DNA from 4 places in the Shinella yambaruensis genome. Region 1 is predicted to be linked to each of the others. Evidence: riboswitches for the same ligand, from Rfam matches in the RefSeq annotation. Region 1 holds a riboswitch; each other region holds the start of a gene.
What was found. Region 1 has a riboswitch for cobalamin ahead of WMC41_RS04345 (DUF1636 family protein). Riboswitches for the same ligand answer to the same signal wherever they lie in the genome.
Positions count from the first base shown of each region.

Region 2: linked by a shared signal. The riboswitch ahead of WMC41_RS25285 (ABC transporter substrate-binding protein) and the one ahead of WMC41_RS04345 (DUF1636 family protein) in region 1 are both predicted to bind cobalamin.
Region 3: linked by a shared signal. The riboswitch ahead of WMC41_RS27725 (TonB-dependent receptor plug domain-containing protein) and the one ahead of WMC41_RS04345 (DUF1636 family protein) in region 1 are both predicted to bind cobalamin.
Region 4: linked by a shared signal. The riboswitch ahead of WMC41_RS03630 (aromatic ring-hydroxylating oxygenase subunit alpha) and the one ahead of WMC41_RS04345 (DUF1636 family protein) in region 1 are both predicted to bind cobalamin.

Region 1 is NZ_CP150638.1:882,933-887,554, forward strand. It holds gene WMC41_RS04340 (class I SAM-dependent methyltransferase) at 1-614, opposite strand, end outside; gene WMC41_RS04345 (DUF1636 family protein) at 655-966, opposite strand; cobalamin riboswitch at 1,123-1,344, opposite strand; gene WMC41_RS04350 (transporter substrate-binding domain-containing protein) at 1,529-2,329, shown strand; gene WMC41_RS04355 (transposase) at 2,381-2,782, shown strand; gene tnpB (IS66 family insertion sequence element accessory protein TnpB) at 2,779-3,123, shown strand; gene tnpC (IS66 family transposase) at 3,199-4,622, shown strand, end outside.
Region 2 is NZ_CP150639.1:622,269-626,890, forward strand. It holds gene WMC41_RS25270 (ABC transporter ATP-binding protein) at 1-134, opposite strand, end outside; gene WMC41_RS25275 (polyamine ABC transporter substrate-binding protein) at 299-1,369, shown strand; gene WMC41_RS25280 (MurR/RpiR family transcriptional regulator) at 1,426-2,280, shown strand; cobalamin riboswitch at 2,307-2,540, shown strand; gene WMC41_RS25285 (ABC transporter substrate-binding protein) at 2,698-3,741, shown strand; gene WMC41_RS25290 (FecCD family ABC transporter permease) at 3,738-4,622, shown strand, end outside.
Region 3 is NZ_CP150640.1:403,685-408,306, forward strand. It holds gene WMC41_RS27720 (RES family NAD+ phosphorylase) at 1-254, shown strand, start outside; cobalamin riboswitch at 646-850, shown strand; gene WMC41_RS27725 (TonB-dependent receptor plug domain-containing protein) at 1,010-2,929, shown strand; gene WMC41_RS27730 (ABC transporter substrate-binding protein) at 2,929-3,777, shown strand; gene WMC41_RS27735 (FecCD family ABC transporter permease) at 3,774-4,622, shown strand, end outside.
Region 4 is NZ_CP150638.1:753,941-758,562, reverse strand. It holds gene WMC41_RS03640 (glycoside hydrolase family 25 protein) at 1-459, shown strand, start outside; gene WMC41_RS03635 (flavin reductase family protein) at 470-1,429, opposite strand; gene WMC41_RS03630 (aromatic ring-hydroxylating oxygenase subunit alpha) at 1,431-2,675, opposite strand; cobalamin riboswitch at 2,781-2,973, opposite strand; gene WMC41_RS03625 (DUF6656 family protein) at 3,266-3,871, shown strand; gene WMC41_RS03620 (L-threonylcarbamoyladenylate synthase) at 4,027-4,622, shown strand, end outside.

The sequences.
Region 1 (4,622 bases):
GAGCCGTAAGGGTCGCCGGGCATCAGGTGGCGCCAGCTTTCAACGGAGCGGAAGCCGGCGCCAGCGATCAGCGCACGCGCATCGGTCTCGGTCAGACCGTTATAGAAGGGCAGGTTTGTCCCGAAGATTTCGCGACTGTTGTTGACGCGTTGGCGATACCAAAGCCCATCCGACAGCAGAAGTTTGCCGCTTGGCCGGAGGATTTCGCGCGCCAGGGCCAGTGCGGCCGGCGGGTTTTCGAGCGTCCACAGGACATTGCGTATCGCGACGGCATCGGCACTTGACGCCGGAAGCTTCGCTTCGTCCATGGTCGAGTGGATGAAGTCGATCTCAAGGCCGGCCTCGGCAGCAGCGGTTCTCCCATGAGAAAGCATTTCGAGAGAGCCATCGACGGCCGTGACACGATGGCCAAGGCTCGCCGCGAGGAGCGCGCACGCTCCGGTCCCGCACCCTAGATCGACGACGTCCTGAGGCCTGCTGCCGAGTGCGGCTTCGAACACTGCCCGCCATGACGAGGCGTCGCGCCGATGGGACGCCGCGGCGTCAAACTTCCATGCCCGAGCATTCCAATGCTCTGACATGGCGGTGGCAGTCGTCGGGGCAACACGTTCCATCGTGGGGTCCTTCGATAGCAGGTGCTGGTTGCTGCGTGGGTCATGACGTGGAATGCGCCGGGCGATAGATCATCGCCGGCAGGCGCGCCAGGATGTTGCTTGCGAGCTTGCCGGGTCGGTCGACGGAGCGGCACCAGCCGTCATCGAGCTGGGCATAGAGCTGCGCAAAGCGCACGATGTCGGCCACGTCCTCGATTGGATCGAGGTTGAAGAAGAGCCAGCTCGCCTTTTCGGGAGCACGAACGGCGACCGAGCACGGCTGGTCACAGCCGCCCATGCAGGCGGTTCCCGTAACCTCGAACTGGTCGGAGAGGCTCGTTTCGGCAATGGACGCGCGCAGGTTCGCGATCATGGTTCCGCCGGGCCGGCGGTAACGCTCCGTCCGTTTGCAGCCTTTGCAAACAAGGATCTGATGCGGCGCGGATTGAATCACGCAATAGGCAGGTGTCGCCACCGGCCGGGAAGATGCTTTCGCCATCACTGCTCCTGACCGGACTCCCCGCCCGGTTCGGTTTCATTCGTGATGGCAGGTCTCCTGACTTGCGGGTCGTCGCGTCCTCCACCTTCCCAGCGCCTCCGAACGAGGTTCACCAGTGGTCTTTCGAGGTTGCTCGCCGCTCACAGTTGCGGGGGCAGTCACGGTCTCGGCCCCTGATGGGTAGTCCTCACCGTGTTCCCTTTTCACCTGACGTCGCTTGGCATGTCAGGAACCATCGAAGACACCGTAGCCAACAGTCAGCGCAAGTCAACGGCCTGATTTCGGCGCGCCATCCAATAACCTGTTGGAATAGAGTGGGCCGATCTTATTATTGGACGGCCGACTGCGCTCATCCCATAGTGCGCGTGTCGGACGAGGGAGACGTCGGTCCTCCCAAGCGTCACCCGGTCCGCCGCAAACAAGATGGGGAACAAAAATGATCAAGATCCTGACTCATGTTTCAATTGTCACCGCCTTCGCTTTGACTGCCTTGAGCGGTCAAAGCTTTGCTCAGAGTTTCGACACCTCGGCGATCAAGGTCGAGGAGGTCTTGGCCTCCCGTTTGCCCGAAAAAATCAAGGCGGCCGGCGTCCTGACCATAGGGTCGGACACCGCCTATGCACCCTGGGAATTCCTGAGCGAGAAGGATGGACAGACGCCGGAAGGCATCGACGTCGATATTGCCAACGCGATCGGCAAGAAGCTCGGCGTCAAGATCGACTTTCAGACCTCGGCCTTCGAGGCCATTCTGCCCGCTCTCGGAACCAAGTTCGACATCGGCGTTTCTGCCTTTTCGATCACGAACGAGCGTATGAAAGCGGTCAATTTCGTCAGTTATGCCGACACGGGCAGCATGTGGGCCGTCAAGGCCGGCAACCCGACTAAGTTCGACCCAGCCGATATTTGCGGCCGCAAGATTGCCATCCAGTCCGGCAGCTACCACGAAAAGGCAGTCATCGCCGAAAATGATCTTTGCAAGCAGGCCGGCAAAGCCGAAATCGAGATTTTGCCATTCTCCAAGCAGCCTGAAGCGCTGACCCGCGTCGCTGCGGGCGGCGCGGACGCCACGGTCTCTGGTGAGGCCGGCATCGGTTATGCTGCCAAACAGTCGAGCGGAGCCTTTGAAACTCTCAAGCCGGCCGGCGGCGCGCTGAGCAAGCACGGTCCGAACGGGATCGCCGTTGCAAAGGCAGACATGGAACTGACGCAACGTAAGCGTGTAGGCGATCCCACGTAGCGCGTTTGTTCGCGGAAGCTCATTTTCTGCATGAATCATGCGGAGAGTCATATGAGCGACAAGGTGAATCAGGTCCGGACATTCGAAGTTTTGACGGCAACGCCGTCGCGACGTTCGCCGCGGCATTGGTCTGATGACGAGAAAGCGCGGCTTGTGGCGGAAGCTTTTTCGCCCGGAGGGACGGTTGCGGAGGTTGCGCGCGCCTATGAACTGGACGTGTCGCAACTTTATGCGTGGCGCAGGAAGGCGCTTTCCATGGGGACGATGGCGCCATTGACGGTGCCATTGGGCGGTCGAACCATGATGGAAAGCGAGCCGGCGAAGTTCACGCGCTTTGAGGTGAGCGGCGGCGCGACGGTGGAGATTGTGGTTGGCGATATCGTCATCCGGGTACGCGGCGATATCGATCCGGATCAGTTGGCGGGCATTATCGGCGCGGTGCGCAAGGCATGATCGCTTCCGGCGTTGTGGTTTACGTGTCTTGCCAACCGGTCGACTTCCGCAAGGGAGCCGCATCGTTGATGGCGTTGGTGCGGGATGGCGGCCTCGACCCGTTCAATGGCGCGCTTTACGTCTTCCGGTCGAAACGGGCGGACCGTGTCCGCATTGTCTGGTGGGACGGCAGCGGGGTCTGCCTCTATTCAAAAACCCTGGAAGAGAGCAGCTTCTGCTGGCCGGGCATATCGGCGGCGCGGGTGCGTCTCGACCATTCGCAACTGATGGCGCTTCTGGCCGGAATGGATTGGAAAAAGATCCGTCCAGCCAAGGTCCGGCGACCGCTGCTGACGGGCTGATACCGGCCTGCGGCAAGATGAATCATGTCGCGGGAACGCTTGGGAAAACGGCCGCTTTTGTGCTCTATTCCTCCCATGGTTTTGCCTGTTTCCGAATTGCCAGATGACGTCGATGCGCTGAAGGCGATGGTCCTGGCGATGGCGCGCGAGCAGGCGGCAAACGAGGCGCGGATAGCGGTTACAGAAGCTCGGCTCGTCACCTCCGAGGCAGAGGTTATCCGGTTGCAGGCGGTCGAGGCGGCGGCCAACGAGCGGATCGCCAACCTCACGACGATCATGAAGGTCCTGCAGCGCACGCAGAATGGCACGCGGTCCGAGCGATTGCACCTGGCCGTCAATGACGAGCAGGTGTCCTTTGCCTTCGAGGAGGTCGAGACGGGTCTTTCGGCGATCCAGTGCGAGCTTGATCGCGCTGCCGGGGACAAGCCGAAGCGTGCGCCGCGTCCGCGCAAGGGCTTTGCCGCTCACCTCGAACGCATTGAGGAGATCATCGAACCGGAAATCCCTGCTGAATGCGAGGGTCTGGAAAAGGTGCTGATCGGCGAGGACCGCTCCGAACGGCTGGATGTCGTGCCGCCGAAGTTCCGGGTCATCGTGACGCGCCGCCCCAAATACGCTTTCCGGGGGCGTGACGGCGTGATCCAGGCTCTGGCACCGGCGCGCATCATCGAAGGCGGCCTGCCGACGGAGCGGCTGCTGGCCTATATCGCGGTCTCCAAATACGGCGACGGCCTTCCGCTTTACCGGCAGGAAGCGATCTATCTGCGCGATGGCGTCGAGATTAGCCGGAACTTGATGGCGCAATGGATGGGGAATCTGGGCTTCGAGCTTCAGATATGCGCCGACTACATCCTGGAGCGCGTCAAGGAAGGCGAGAGGGTCTTTGCCGACGAAACGACGTTACCCACCCTTGCGCCCGGTTCGGGCAAGACCATGAAAGCCTGGCTTTGGGCTTACGCACGCGATGATCGGCCCTATGGCGGAACCAGCCCGCCGATGGTCGCCTATCGCTTCGAAGACAGCCGAGGTGCGCAGTGCGTGGCGCGGCATCTCGTTGGCTTCAATGGTATCCTGCAAGTCGATGGATACACGGCCTACACCAGCCTGGCCAAGACGCGGGCCAAAGGCGGCAACAACGAGACGATCCAACTCGCAGGCTGCTGGGCGCATCTGAGGCGCAAGTTTTACGACCTGCACATCACCGGGGTCTCGCAGGCCGCGACGGATACGGTCGTCGCCATGAGCGCGCTATGGAAGGTCGAGGATGAGGTTCGCGGCAGGGACGCCGATACCAGAGCGACGCTGCGACAGCAAAAGTCCGCAGTCATTGTCACCGGCCTCTTCGATCTGTGGGAGAGAGAGCTGCGCAAAATCTCCGGGAAATCCAAGACCGCCGATGCGATCCGCTATGCGCTCTCCCGGCGGGACGCGCTGGAGCAGTTCCTGGCGGACGGCCGTGTCGAAATCGACTCCAATATCGTCGAACGCGCGATCAGGCC
Region 2 (4,622 bases), on a different replicon from region 1:
GACGGGCCCAGCAGCGTCAGGAATTCATTGCGGCGCACGGTAAGGTCGATCGCGTCGAGCGCCGTCACCGTCTGTCCTTCGGGCGTGCCGAAGGCTTTCGCCGCCTTTTCCAGGCGGACTATCGAATCTCGCATCGTCGTTCCCCAAAATGTTATTAAAATAACGCTTGTGCGATTTCGATAGTTGGATACCATTTAGCCATCCAAGTCAACGGCCGAAAGAAGCCGGGACGGGAACATCCGGTGCAAAGGAAAGCACCGGGGCCACGACGGGCCAAACCATCAGAGGAGATCATTCGATGACGAAGTCTTATCGCGCCGGCGCATCCGGCCTTGGGGCATGGACGCGCCGCACCGCCCTCTCGCTCGCCGCCCTCGTGGCGACGGCGGGCATGGCAAGCGCCGCCGAACTCAACATCTACAACTGGGGCGAATACATCAATCCGGAGGTTCTGAAGAAGTTCGAGGAGGAGACCCAGATCAAGGTCAACCTCTCGACCTATTCCTCCAACGAGGAAATGCTGGCGAAGATTCAGGGCGGCGCGACGGGCTACGATATCGTCTTCCCCTCCGTGCACATGCACGACATCATGGCCAAGCTCGAGCTTCTGGAAAAGACCGACATCAACACGTTCGAGGGCTTCAAGAACATCGATCCCGCCTTCCTGCGCGCGAAAAGCGACCCGAAGGGCGAATATTGCCTGCCCTATGCCTGGGGCTCGGTCGGCATCTTCTATAACCGCACGATCCTCGGCAAGGACGTCACGGGCTGGAAGGACCTGATCGAGACGGTGAAGGCCAAGGGGCTGAAATTCACCCTGCTCGACGACATGCGCGAGGTGCTGGCGGTCGGCCTCATGCTGAACGGCCACAAGATCAACTCCACCGATCCGGCGGAATTGCAGCAGGCCGCCGAGACGATCATCGCCATGAAACCCCATGTCGCGGCCTTCACCTATGACACGCGGCCGATGGTGCAATCCGGCGACGTCGCGGCCGGCCACTTCTTCGTCGGCGCGATGGTCGACGTCTTCGGCGACGAGAAGGACCTCGGCTATGTGATCCCCGAGGAGGGCGCGACCATGTACCAGGAGGACGTCTGCGTCTTGAAGACGGCTCCCAACAAGGAGAACGCCATCAAGTTCCTGCAGTTCTACACCCGCCCGGAAATCGCCGCGCTCAACGTCGCGCAGCAGACCAATGGCACGGCCAACGTGCCGGCGCGGGAATTGACCCCGGAAAAGATCAAAAATAGCAAGGAAATCAACCCGCCGGCCGAGACGATGGCGCGTCTCCAGATCTTCGAGGACCTGGGCCCGGCGCTGCGCCAGCTCGACCGCGTCTGGACGCGCATCAAGACGGCGCAGTGAACGCGCGCGATCCCCGCCCGTCTTTCGGCGGGCGGGAGTTTGGAGAAGGGGGCGACGTGTCGAAACGCATTCTGAAGCTCGTTCAGTCCGACGACCTCCGGCGCTCCAAATCCGACAGGCTGATCGCCCACTATATCGAGCGCAACATCGCCGAATTGCCCTTCGAGACGGCGCGCTCCATCGCCCAGCGCCTCCAGGTCTCGCCGATGACCATCGGGCGCTATCTCCGCCGCATGGGCTTCGACGGGCTCGACGAACTGAAGAGCGAACTGCGCCGCGGCGGCTCCAACCCGGCCTGGGAGGTCAAGGGGCCGGTCGCCTCGCTGGAGCAGGACCGCAAGGAGGGAAAGCTTCTTGCCGGCCTCATCCAGCAGCAGATCGACAATCTCGGCCAGATCTACGCCATCACCAGCGCGCCGGAATGGCAGCAGACGATCGACGCGCTGATCGGCGCAACGGAAGTCTATGTCGCCGCCTATCAGAACGTGCGCGGCATCGCCCAGTATTTCGCCAGCCAGCTTTCCTATACGCGCCCGCGCGTGCAGTTCGTCGACGGCCTCAACGGCACCTATGCGGAACTGCTTGACGGCTCCGTCGAGGGACGGCTGCTCTTCCTGCATGACGTGCGCCGCTTTGCCGCCAAGGCGCGGCCGCTCGCGCTGGAGGCGCGGCGGGCCGGCGTGAAGGTCGTTCTGCTTACCGACGAGTTCTGCCCCTGGGGGCCGGAGGTCTCCGACATCTGCCTCATCGTGCCCGGTTCGCACGGGCCGCTCTGGGACGGCGCGGCCACCATGACCGCCGTCATGGACCTCATGCTCAGCAACATCATCGTCCTGAAGGGCGACGAGGTGAGCGAGCGCGTCGACACGCTCACCCGCCTCCAGGATGTCTTCGGGGATTTCGAGAGCTGAGCGCCTTGACGCTGCCGAGCACGGCGGACTAAGGATGGGGAGACGGTTCCCCGAAGGATGACTCCCAGGGGATTAATAGGGAACACGGTGCGGACGGCCCAACAGGGACCCATTCCGTGGCTGCCCCCGCAACTGTAGGCGGATTGCCGCCTGTCCTTAGGACGCGTCTTCGCGTCATGCCACTGCGGTTTCCCCGCGGGAAGGCAGACAGGCAGCAGATATCCGTGAGCCAGGAGACCTGCCGTCGTCGAGCCAATTTCCAAGTCACGGGCGGGGATGCCCGGAACAGGAGACCCTATGACGACCCTGGCTGCCGGCGACGGCGGAATCCCATTCGTTTTCTCCCGACCGCAATCGACCCGCCTTTGTCGGCGCGTCGGCTGAGCCCGCACGCTTTCACTCATCCGGGAGACACCCATGACCACTCTGCCTGCGGCCGCACGCGCCGCAACCTTCATTTCCGCGCTGGCCGGCGCCGCCGTGCTCGTCCTGTCCTCGGGCGCCGTGCGGGCGGCCGCGACGCAATATCCGCTGACGCTGGAAAACTGCGGCCGCAGCGTGACGTTCGAAAAGGCGCCGGAGCGCGCCGTCTCGCTCGGCCAAAGCACGACGGAAATCCTCTACCTGCTCGGCGTCGGCGAGCGCATGGTCGGCACGGCCGTCTGGATCGGTCCGGTTCTGGCCGGTTACGAGGATGTCAACGCCAAGGTCGAGCGCCTTGCCGACAACGACCCGAGCTTCGAGAGCGTCGTTGCCAAGAAACCGGACCTCGTGACGGCGCAGTTCCAGTGGCATGTCGGCCCGGAGGGCATCGTCGCGACGCCGGAACAGTTCGAGGAGCTGAACATCCCGGTCTATACCTCGCCCGCCGATTGCGTCGGCAAGGACAATTCCGGCGGCGGCGACGGCGTGCGCAAGACCGTCTTCACCATGGACCTGATCTACAAGGAAATCAGCGAGCTGGCGCAGATTTTCGATGTTCAGGAACAAGGTGAGAAGGTCATCGCCGACCTCAAGGCCCGCGAGGCGGCGGCGCGCCAGAAGATCGCCTCGGCGGACGGCAAGCTCTCCGCCGTCTTCTGGTTCTCCAGCGCCGAACTCGACATCGACCCCTATGTCGCCGGCCGCAACGGCGCGCCGGGCTACATCCTGTCGGCGCTCGGCATCCGGAATGTCATCGAGAGCGACGAGGAATGGCCGACGGTCGGCTGGGAAACCATCGCCAAGGCCGATCCGACGATCATCGTCGCCGGCAAGATGGAGCGCCGCCGCTTCCCGGCCGACGATGTCGCCGTCAAGCACCAGTTCCTGAAGTCGGATCCGGTCGCCAGCCTCATGCCGGCCGTCAAGAACGGCCATGTCGTCGACATGGACGCCCAGGCGATGAACCCGACGATCCGCACGATCGAAGGCATCGAGGTGCTCGCCGACGCCGTCGAGAAGGCTGGCCTCGCAAAGTGACGGCCGATCGCCCCATCCTGCTTCGTGCGGGTGCCGCCTTCGCGGCGCTCGTGCTGCTCGCCGCCGCGCTCGGGGTGGGCGCGGCGGTGGGCGAGACGGCCATTCCGCTCGATATCGTGGCGAAGACCCTGGCGAACCGCCTGTGGCAGGCGGGCTATGCGCTTGAGCCGATCGACGAGGGCATCGTCTGGAACTACCGGCTGAGCCGCGCGATCGTCGCCGCCTGCTGCGGCTCGGCCTTGGCGCTTTCCGGCGTCATCCTGCAATCGCTGCTGCGCAATGCGCTGGCCGATCCCTACATCCTCGGCATTTCCGCCGGCGCCTCGACAGGGGCGGTGAGCATCGCGATCCTCGGCTTCGGCGCCGGTCTCCTGACGCTGCCGATCGGGGCCTTCATCGGCGCGCTCATCGCCTTCGGCTTCGTCAGCGCGCTCGCCGTGCGCGCCGGCCGCGGCACGGGCGCGATCATCCTGGCGGGCGTCGCCGGGTCGCAGCTCTTCAACGCGCTCACCTCCTTCATCGTCACCAAGGCGGCCAATGCCGAGCAGGCGCGCGCCATCATGTTCTGGCTGCTCGGCAACCTTTCCGGCGTGCGCTGGCCGGATGTCGGGCTGGCCGTGCCGGTCGCGCTTTTCGGCCTTCTCGTCTGCCTCTGGCATGCCCGCGCGCTCGATGCCTTCACGTTCGGCACGGAATCGGCGGCCTCGCTCGGCATTCCGGTGCGCCGCGTCTATGTCGTGCTGATCGCCGTTTCCGCCGTCATGACCGCCAGCATGGTCAGCATGGTCGGCTCGATTGGCTTCGTCGGCCTCGTCATTCCCCATGTCGCGCGCATGCTCGTCGGCGTCCGGCACGGGCTGCTGCTGCCCGCCTCGGCGCTG
Region 3 (4,622 bases), on a different replicon from region 1:
TCGGCGATGTCCACGTCGTCGATCCGCAAACGGTGCCCAATCCCAACTGGCTGCGCCCGGGCATTCCCGGCGCGGGCCAGCAGGCCTTCGGCGACGACCTGCTGCGACGGCACCGTTTCGTCGCGATCCCCAGCGCGGTCTCGCCGCACAGCTGGAACCTGATCTTTCTCGCAGGCGCCGCGCCGGGCACCTATGCCCTGAAATTCCAGGAAAGCTTCGCCCTGGACACGCGGCTGCATCCATCGACGGCCTGATGCGCCTGCACGACCTTCCCGTGCCCGCAGAGTGCGCACCGGCCAGCCGACCACTCAAAGACCGGCGGCGGGACGACTGACCCAACCGGCCTATGCCGTCCGGGTCAGGAAGGCCGCTATGGCATCGATCTCGTGCCGGCGCACCTCGTGGCCTCCGTCACCAGGGTTCACAAGGGCAGGGAGCGCACCCACCACGGCACGCCTCGGCCCCAACTCGGCGCGGTAAGCATCGGACCCATGAGGCTCGCTCCCTGCGGAGCCGGCCGTATCCCTTCCCCGGTGGCATGATCCTGACGGCGTTGGCGCTGGCGCCGTTGCCCGGTCAATTTCTGTCGTCCATGACTGTGGGTATGGCCTTATGCCCCTTGACCGGGCTTCGCAACCGCCAATAAGCTTTGTTCGCGACACAGGTTCCGTCAGCCCGACGGATGAAAAGGGAACACGGTGAGGATTACCCATCAGGGGCCGAGACCGTGGCTGCCCCCGCAACTGTAACCGCCGAGCTTGCCTCACGATGCCACTGTGCGTTCTGCACGGGAAGGCGAGGATAGCGACGACGCGGAAGTCAGGAGACCTGCCTGTGCCGGTCACCCATGCCAGGATACGGGGTGTGTCCGGGCGCGGCCGTCCGTAGCGGTGACATTGTCGACGATGTCGCCGCGCCGGTGGACGGTTCGGGAAAGTGCCCGCTTTTCCATGATCCTCCCTCGCCCGCGGTGGAAAACCGTGCAGGCGCGTCCTGCCTTGGGGGAAAGATGAAGAAGCACCTGGCGGGGGCCTCCCTGCTCGTTATCGCGCTGTGTCCACCGGTTTACGCCCAGGAAAGGGCCGCGGCCGATGCGCCGACCGATCTCGACGAGATCGTCATCACCGACGGCCTGACCTCGGTGGACCTCAAGAAATCCGGCCGCGCCGTCACCGTCATCACGGGGGAACAGATCGAGAAGAACCAGGTGCGCTATGTCGCCGATGCGCTTCGGCTCGTGCCGGGCTTCGCCGTGTCGCGCACCGGGTCTTTCGGCGGCCTCACGCAGGTGCGCGTGCGCGGGGCGGAAGGCAACCATGTGCTCGTGATGATCGACGGCGTCGAGGCCAACAACAACGACCAGGGCGAATTCGATTTCGGCAGCCTGATCGCCGACGACATCGAGCGCATCGAGATCCTGCGCGGCGCGCAGAGCACCTTCTGGGGCGCCAACGCCATGTCGGGCGTCATCAACATCATCACGAAGCGCGGCGAGCGCGGCACCGCCACGTCGAGCGCGCGCACCGAGGTCGGCAGCGACGGCACCGTCATGGGCGCGCTTTCCACCCGGGGCGGCGGGGAAAACTACGATTATTCGCTCTCCGGCATGCTGCGCCGCACCGGCGGCTTCAACATTTCCGACATCGGCGGGGAAAAGGACGGCGACCGCAACGGCACGCTGAACGGCCGTTTCTCCGTCGACCTCTCGCCCGAGACGACAATCGATGGCACGCTGCGCTACGTGAACCGCCGCAGCGACCTCGACCAGCAGGACAACGACACGGCCATGGCCTATGACGTGGGCGACTATACGAAGAACCGCGAGCTTCTCGGCTCCATCGGCCTCAGCAACAGCGCGCTCGACGGCGCGTTGACGCAGAAGGCCCGGTTCTCCGCCTATGACCTTCACCGCTTCGATCATTCCGAAGCGTTCGGCGACAGCTGGAACGACGGCAACCGCTACAACGCCACCTACCAGGCCTCCTACCGCCATGACGCGCTGGAAAACCAGGTGCACCAGCTGACCGCCGGCTACGAATGGCAGCGCGAGACCTTCTCGCCGTCCCATCTCACGCAAACCTTCAGCCGCAACACCCATTCGCTGATCGGCGAATACCGGGGGGAATTCTTCGAGCAGTTCTGTCTCAACGGTGGCATCCGGCAGGACTGGAACGGTGCATTCGCCGATGCCGCCACCTGGACGGTGAGCGCGGCCTGGCAGGTGCCGCAGGCCGATACGCGCCTGCATGCCTCCCTCGGCACCGCCGTCACCAACCCTACCTTCTACGAGCAGTTCGGCTATTTTCCCGGCACGTTCAAGGGCAACCCCAACCTGAAGCCGGAGGAAAGCCTCGGCTGGGATATCGGTGTCGAGAAGAGCTTCTTCGACGGCGGCCTCATCGTCGACGTGACCTATTTCCGCCAGAACCTCGAAAACGAGATCGCCACGGTCTTCAATCCGGACTTCACGTCGACGCCGGTCAACCGTGACGGCGAAAGCCGCCGGCAGGGTGTCGAGGTCTCCGCGACGGTCGACTTCTTCAACGGCCTCACGCTGACCGGCGCCTATACCTATACGCAAGCGACCGAACAGGCGGAGGCCGGCGGGCCGCGCCTTGAGGAGGTGCGCCGGCCGCGCCACATGGGCTCGCTGAACGCCGCCTATGTCTTCCACGACGAGCGGGCGCGCGTCTTTGCCGAGGCGGTGTTCAACGGAAGGATGAAGGACGTGGTCTTCGCCACCCTCGTTCCGCCGCGCGTGACGCTCGGCGGCTACACGGTGGTCAATGTCGGCGGCAGCTTCAAGGTCAACGACACGGTGGAGGTCTTCGGGCGCATCGACAACCTGTTCGACCGCGACTACCAGGAGGTCTACGGCTTCAACACGCCGGGCCTGACGGCCTTCGCCGGCCTGAAGGCGACCTTCTGATGGGCAGCCGGCGCTGGCTTGCGGCGATCCTTGCCGGCCTCGCCTGGCCGGCCGCGGCCACCGGTGCCGACAACGTTCCGCAGCGTGTCGTGTCGATGAATGTCTGCACCGACCAGCTGGCCATGCTCGTCGCACGGCCCGGCCAGCTTCATTCGGTCTCCTATCTGGCGCGCGACGCCGGCACCTCGGCCATGGCGGAGGAGGCCGGCGCCTATGCCGTCAACCATGGGCTGGCGGAGGAGATCTTCCTTATGAAGCCCGACCTCGTGCTCGCCGGCACCTACACGACGCGCACGACCATCTCGCTGCTGCGCCGGCTCGGCTTCCGCGTCGAGGAATTCCAGCCGGAAGCCTCCTTCGACGAGGTCCGCGCGAATCTCGCCCGCATGGGCGACCTGCTCGGCAATCCCGTGCGGGCGAAGACGCTGATCGCCGGCATGGATGCGCAGATCGCGGCGCTCGAAGCCGCAGGGACGCCGCGGCTGCGCACAGCCCTCACCTTCGCCAACAGCTACACCGCCGGCTCCGGCACGCTCGTTTCCGAAGTGGTGAAGCGTGCGGGCCTCGACAACATCGCCGAGATGCTGGGCATGACGGGAACCGCCCGCCTGCCGCTGGAACTGCTCGTCCTTGCCGATCCCGAGCTGATGGCGGGCGGCCGGTCAGAGGTCGAAGGGCCGGCCCTTGCCGAACAGAACTTCGCCCATCCGGCCTATCGCGCCCTTGCGGTGGCCACCGCCGAGGCACCCCTCGAAAACCGGCTGACCGTCTGCGGCGGGCCGTTCACCCTTGAGGCCGCCCGCGCCCTGCAGGCCGCCGCACGCCGGGCCAGGGGGGCCGCACCGTGACCATCCGCTCCCATTTCCGGACCACCCTCGTCTTTCTTGCGGCGATAACCCTCGCGCTCTTTCTCCTCTCGCTCACCATCGGCCCGGCCGACGTCGCCTTTTCCGACAGTCTTCGCGCCCTGTTCGGCGGCGGCGAGGAACTGCTCGTCCTGGTGATGCAGGAAATCCGCCTGCCCCGCGCGCTGCTCGGCTTCATCGTCGGGGCGACGCTCGGCCTTTCGGGGGCGGCGCTGCAGGGATATCTGCGCAATCCGCTGGCCGAGCCGGGGCTGATCGGCATCAGCGCCTCGGCTTCGCTGGGCGCCGTCATCGCCATCTATACCGGCCTTTCGGCGCTTTTCATGCTCGCCCTGCCGCTCATGGCGCTGGCCGGCGCGATGCTGGCCGTCCTCGTCCTCAAGGCGATGGCGGGCGCGGACGGGCGGCCGCTCACGGTCATCCTCGCCGGCATCGCGATCTCCAGCCTTGCCGGCGCGATGACCTCGCTGGTGCTCAACCTCTCGCCCAATCCCTTTGCGGCGACGGAGATCATGTACTGGATGCTCGGTTCGCTCACCGACCGCTCCATGCCCCATGTCTGGCTGGTGCTGCCCTTCACGGCGGCCGGCTGGCTGCTGCTGTTCCGTCTCGGCCGGGCGCTCGACGCGCTGGCCCTCGGCCCCGACGCGGCCGCGAGCATGGGCGTCGACCTTGCGCGGGTGCAATGGCTTGCCGTCGCCGGCACCGCGCTCTCGGTCGGGGCCGCCACCGCCGTCACGGGCGCCATCGGCTTCGTCGGCCTCGTCGTGCCGCATGTGCTGCGGCCCCTTGTCGGCGCACAGCCTTCGCGGCTGCTGCCGGCCAGC
Region 4 (4,622 bases), 130 kb from region 1:
GGCATCGAAGACGCCTTCCCGATGGGCAACTGGGACAGCTACGCGCTCTGGCAGTTCTCCGCCGGCGTCAACTGCTCGAAGCGGCGCTGCCCCTACCGGGTGAAGGGCGCGCTGACGGATATCGACGTCAACGTGGCGCCGATGACCAAGGCGGCACTCGGCAAGGCCTGGGCCTTCGGCGGGCTGCTGCCGGAAAAGCCCTTCGAGCCCCTCGACGGGATGCTCACCGCCTCCATCCCGGCAGGCGGCGCCTTCAAGGCCACGGTGACGGCCGAAGCCGAGGCCGGCACCGCCGCGCAGACGGCCGGCGCCGTAACGCTCGCCTCAGGCGCGACGGCGTCTTTCCCCGTCGCCGTGACGGCCGAGGTGCGCGCCGGCATCATGGCGAAAGGCACCGCGACCACCACGCTCGGCCGCCGCCTGGTGGAGGTCACGCCGCTGAACTACCAGGATTTCTGAGGCTCCGCTCCTACGCCTCGATCTGCACGTCGCCGATGGGCCGCGAGCAGCAGGCGAGGATGTAGCCCTCCTCGATCTCGTCGTCGAGGATGCCGCCATTGTGGCGCATGTCGACCTCGCCCGAGACCTTCATGACCCGGCAGGTGCCGCACAGGCCACCCTCGCAGGCTGCACCGATGCGCACGCCGGCAGCGCGGGCCGTCTGCAGGATCGTCTGGCCCGGCGGACATTTGGCGTCCTTGCCCGCCATGGTGAAGGTGACGGTCGCAACGGCGTTGGCATCCACCTCCTGCTCGCCGGCACCGGCGCGGATGGCGATCTCCTCAGGCGCGGGGGCGGCGGCCGGCTGGAAGCTCTCCTCGTGGTAACGCTCCATGTTGAAGCCGCAGACCTTCAGCATGTCGCGCACGCCACGCATGAAGGGCTCCGGGCCGCAGCAGAAGACGGTGCGGTCGCGGAAGTCGGGCGCCAGAAGCGAGAGACGGGCGGCGTCGATGCGGCCGCGCAGGCCGTGCCAGCCGTCGCGCGGATTTTGCCCTTCCACGACGAAGCCGAGCGCCAGCTTCGGCATCTGCGCGGCGAGGCATTCCAGCTCCGCCTTGAACAGGAGGTCCTCGGGCTTGCGGGCACAGGTGACGAAGGCGACGTCGGACTGCGGGGCGCAATCCGACATCCAGCGCGTGCCGATCGAGTTCTTCTGCGCCTTCACCGTCACGGAAACGGAGAAGGGGCGCGAGGGCGTCGAGGAGAGCGTGTAGGTCCGCATCACGGGCTCGTCTTCCGACACCGGCAGTTCCAGCGTGACGAACTGGCCCGGCAGGTAGCGGAACCAGTTGTCGCGATCGGAGCGGAAGGTGAAGGTCATCACATCCGATGTCTCCACCGTGGCGGCGATGCATTCCAGCATGTGCTGGCGATCGTTCCACGGATGAAGCTCGTCGAAGTGGCGGAAATGGCTGGCGATCGTCATGTCAGGCCACCCGCGAGAGCGGCTTCCTGCCGCCGTCGAGCCGGTCGATCATGAAATTCGCATACCATTCGACGAACTGCATGACGCCGCCCTCGTCCTCCGGCGAATAGGGGCCGGGCTGGTAGGCCGGCGAGCGGATGCCGAAGGCGTTTTCCTCGACGATCCGCCGGTCCTGGTCGTTGGTCTCGGTCCAGACATGGGTGAGCTCGTCGAGACGGTAGTCGACCCCCTCGACGGCGTCCTTGCTGACGAGCCATTTCGTCGTGACCTGCGTCAGCTCGGGACCGAGCGGCAGGACGCGGAAGGTGATGGCGTGGTCGGCGAGCACATGGTTCCATGTCGTCGGATAGTGGAAGAGCAGCAGCGTGCCGATGTGGCTTTCCAGCACCTCATTGGATAGGGGGCGCTGGACGGCCCGGGCCCCGGACATGGTGTAGCTTTCGGCATCCTGGATGAGCGGCATGCGCGCGGCACGGAACTGGCCGGTCGGCGACATCCTGAATTCGCTCGGCAGGCCCGCGGCCTCGCACTTTTCCCAGTGCGCGGCGATGACCGGATCGTCCTTGGCGCCCTGTACGCCCGTCGCGGTCGGCGCCTCGGGGTAGGTGCGGCAGAGTTCGGGATGGTTGGCGGCGCAATGGTAGCACTCGCGGTTGTTCTCCCAGACGAGCTTCCAGTTGCCCTTCTCGACGATCGTGCTTTCGAAGGCGACCTTCGTCTCGCCGAGGCGGTGGCGGGCGAGATAGGGCTCGACCGTGGCGCGGAACGGCGCGAAATCGGGGGCTTCGTCGGCCAGGCAGAGGAAGATGTAGCCGCCGACGGTCTCGCAGTGCACCCGTTTCAGGCCATGCTGGCTCTTGTCGAAATCCTCCGCCATGTGGCGGGCGAAGAGCAGCGAACCGTCCAGCTCGTAGGTCCACTGGTGGTAGGGACAGACGAGCTTGGCCGAGGAGCCCCTGTGCTGCGTGCAGACGCGCGAGCCGCGATGGCGGCAGGAATTGTGCAGGGCGCGCACGGTGCCCGTGCGGTCGCGGGTGATGACCACGGGATAATCGCCGATCTGCACGGTAAAATAGTTGCCGGCCTTCGGGATCTCGCAGTCATGGCCGACGAACAGCCAGTCGCGGTACCAGATCGTCTCCAGGTCCAGCTTGTAATGGTCGGGGTCGATGTAGAAGGCCTGCTCGAGGCTATGGCCCTCGCGCCGGTTCTTGAGCTTGCGGAGCACGTCGCTGCGAATGTCCATGCCGGATCCTCGGATTGCAAATTGGGGATACGGCGCACGGAAGGAGACGGCATCCGGGCGCAAGGCGCACGGACTGCACGCTTCCCGGCCGCCCGCCGCAGCCAGTCACGATCGTTGCCCAAGGCTGGTTTCCGGGCTGAGGAGCGTCCTTGCGGACCATCGCGGCGCCTTCCCGGACATCTTGTCCAGTGGCGTCCTGCCGCGTTTTCTCCAACACCGTTGCGGGGGCAGCGCCGGATTTCAACCGGCTTCCCAATTCTCCGCCTTTTCGGGCGGCACCTCGAGTGTCCTTATCTAAGCGCAAGAATCGGCGAATGACATGCCAGAAAGCGACATGCCATTCCGATTTGACGACAGGAGGAAAACAGCGGGAGCCCGAACGGGCCTTCACAATATTGCATATATTTCAATCAATTATGCAAATTAAACGGGCACGCTGACCGCATCGGAGGCAGGCCGGCCGCCGGGCTGCCACATTTGCCATATTGCGACCCGGCGTACCAAAGGAAACAGGAGCGCCCCGGCAAGGAATGCTTAACGCGGTTTCCATAAACTTGCCGCAGGGAAGCGCGAGGATGGAGTACCGGCGCGTGCAGCAAACCAAGTTCCGTTATTACGACGCGGTCGCCTACAAGCGTGCGAACCAGCCGAAGCCGGCGGTGCATACCGAATTCCTGCGCACCGGCCGCATCGACCGGAACCTCCCCTGGAGCCCGAGCGAGAAGCGTTACCTCACCTACCAGGAGGTGGCCGAGCGCACCGGCCGCAAGCTGGAAAATGCCGGTAACGTGACGCATGACCGCATCAACGGCTTCCACCAGTCGATCCGCTTTCCCAAGCTGATCTTCCACCGCACGCTCGCCCAGACGCCGCATCTCGGCTATTGCCACATCACCGTCGCCAATTCCCGCTTCGCGGAATTCGAGAACGTGCAATGGGCCTTCTACATGGCCAATTTCTTCGCCGAGATCGGCGAGGAGGAGCAGTTCTTCGCCGATATCTCGAAGACCGCGAAGCGCATGTACTTCGCCGTCGCCATCACGCCGGCCGAAGAGGAAGGCCGCCTGCAGATCGACCGCAAGGTGCGCGGCAACGGCGTGCTCTTCCGCACCGACGATCCCAAGCTCGCCATGAAGAACGTGCTGATGCTCGGCGCGCGCAACGAGGCGCTGCGCAAGATCATCCACGCGCTGTAGCCCCTTCCCCGCCGCGTCAGGCCCGTCCCGACGGCCGGCAGATCATCCATTCCTTGCCGGCCGGGAAGGGTTGGGGTGAGGATGGCCTTGCGACAGCGCCCCTTGGCTTTTGCCGGAAAAGCCCTGTAAAGGAAGCCCGGACAAGGAAGGGCGACATGGCGGACATCGTGGATACGCGGACGGATGCGGAGGCGGCGCTGGCACGGGCCTGCGAGGCGCTCGGCCGGGGCGTGCCGGTCGCCATTCCCACCGAGACGGTCTACGGCCTTGCCGCCGACGCCACCAACCCGCTGGCCATCACCCGCATCTACGAGATGAAGGGCCGGCCGCGCTTCAATCCGCTGATCTGCCACATGGCCGACCTTGCCATGGCCGAGGCGCATGCGGTCTTCGATCCGCTGTCGCGCGCGATCGCCGAGGCCTTCTGGCCGGGGCCGCTGACGCTCGTGCTGCCGATCCGGCCGGCAAGCGCCATCCATCCGCTTGCCCGCGCCGGGCTCGACACGATCGGCATCCGCGTGCCCAAGGGTTTCGCCAGCCGGCTGCTCTCGGCCTTCGGCCGGCCGCTCGCCGCCCCCAGCGCCAACACGTCCGGCCGCATCAGCCCGACCACCGCCCGGCACGTCGCCGAGGATTTCGGCGCGAAGCTGGAGCTGGTGCTGGATGCGGGACCGGCGGTCGTGGGGCTGGAATCCACCATCCTCAAGGTCGAGGGCGAGACGATCCGGCTGCTCAGGCCCGGCGGGCTGGA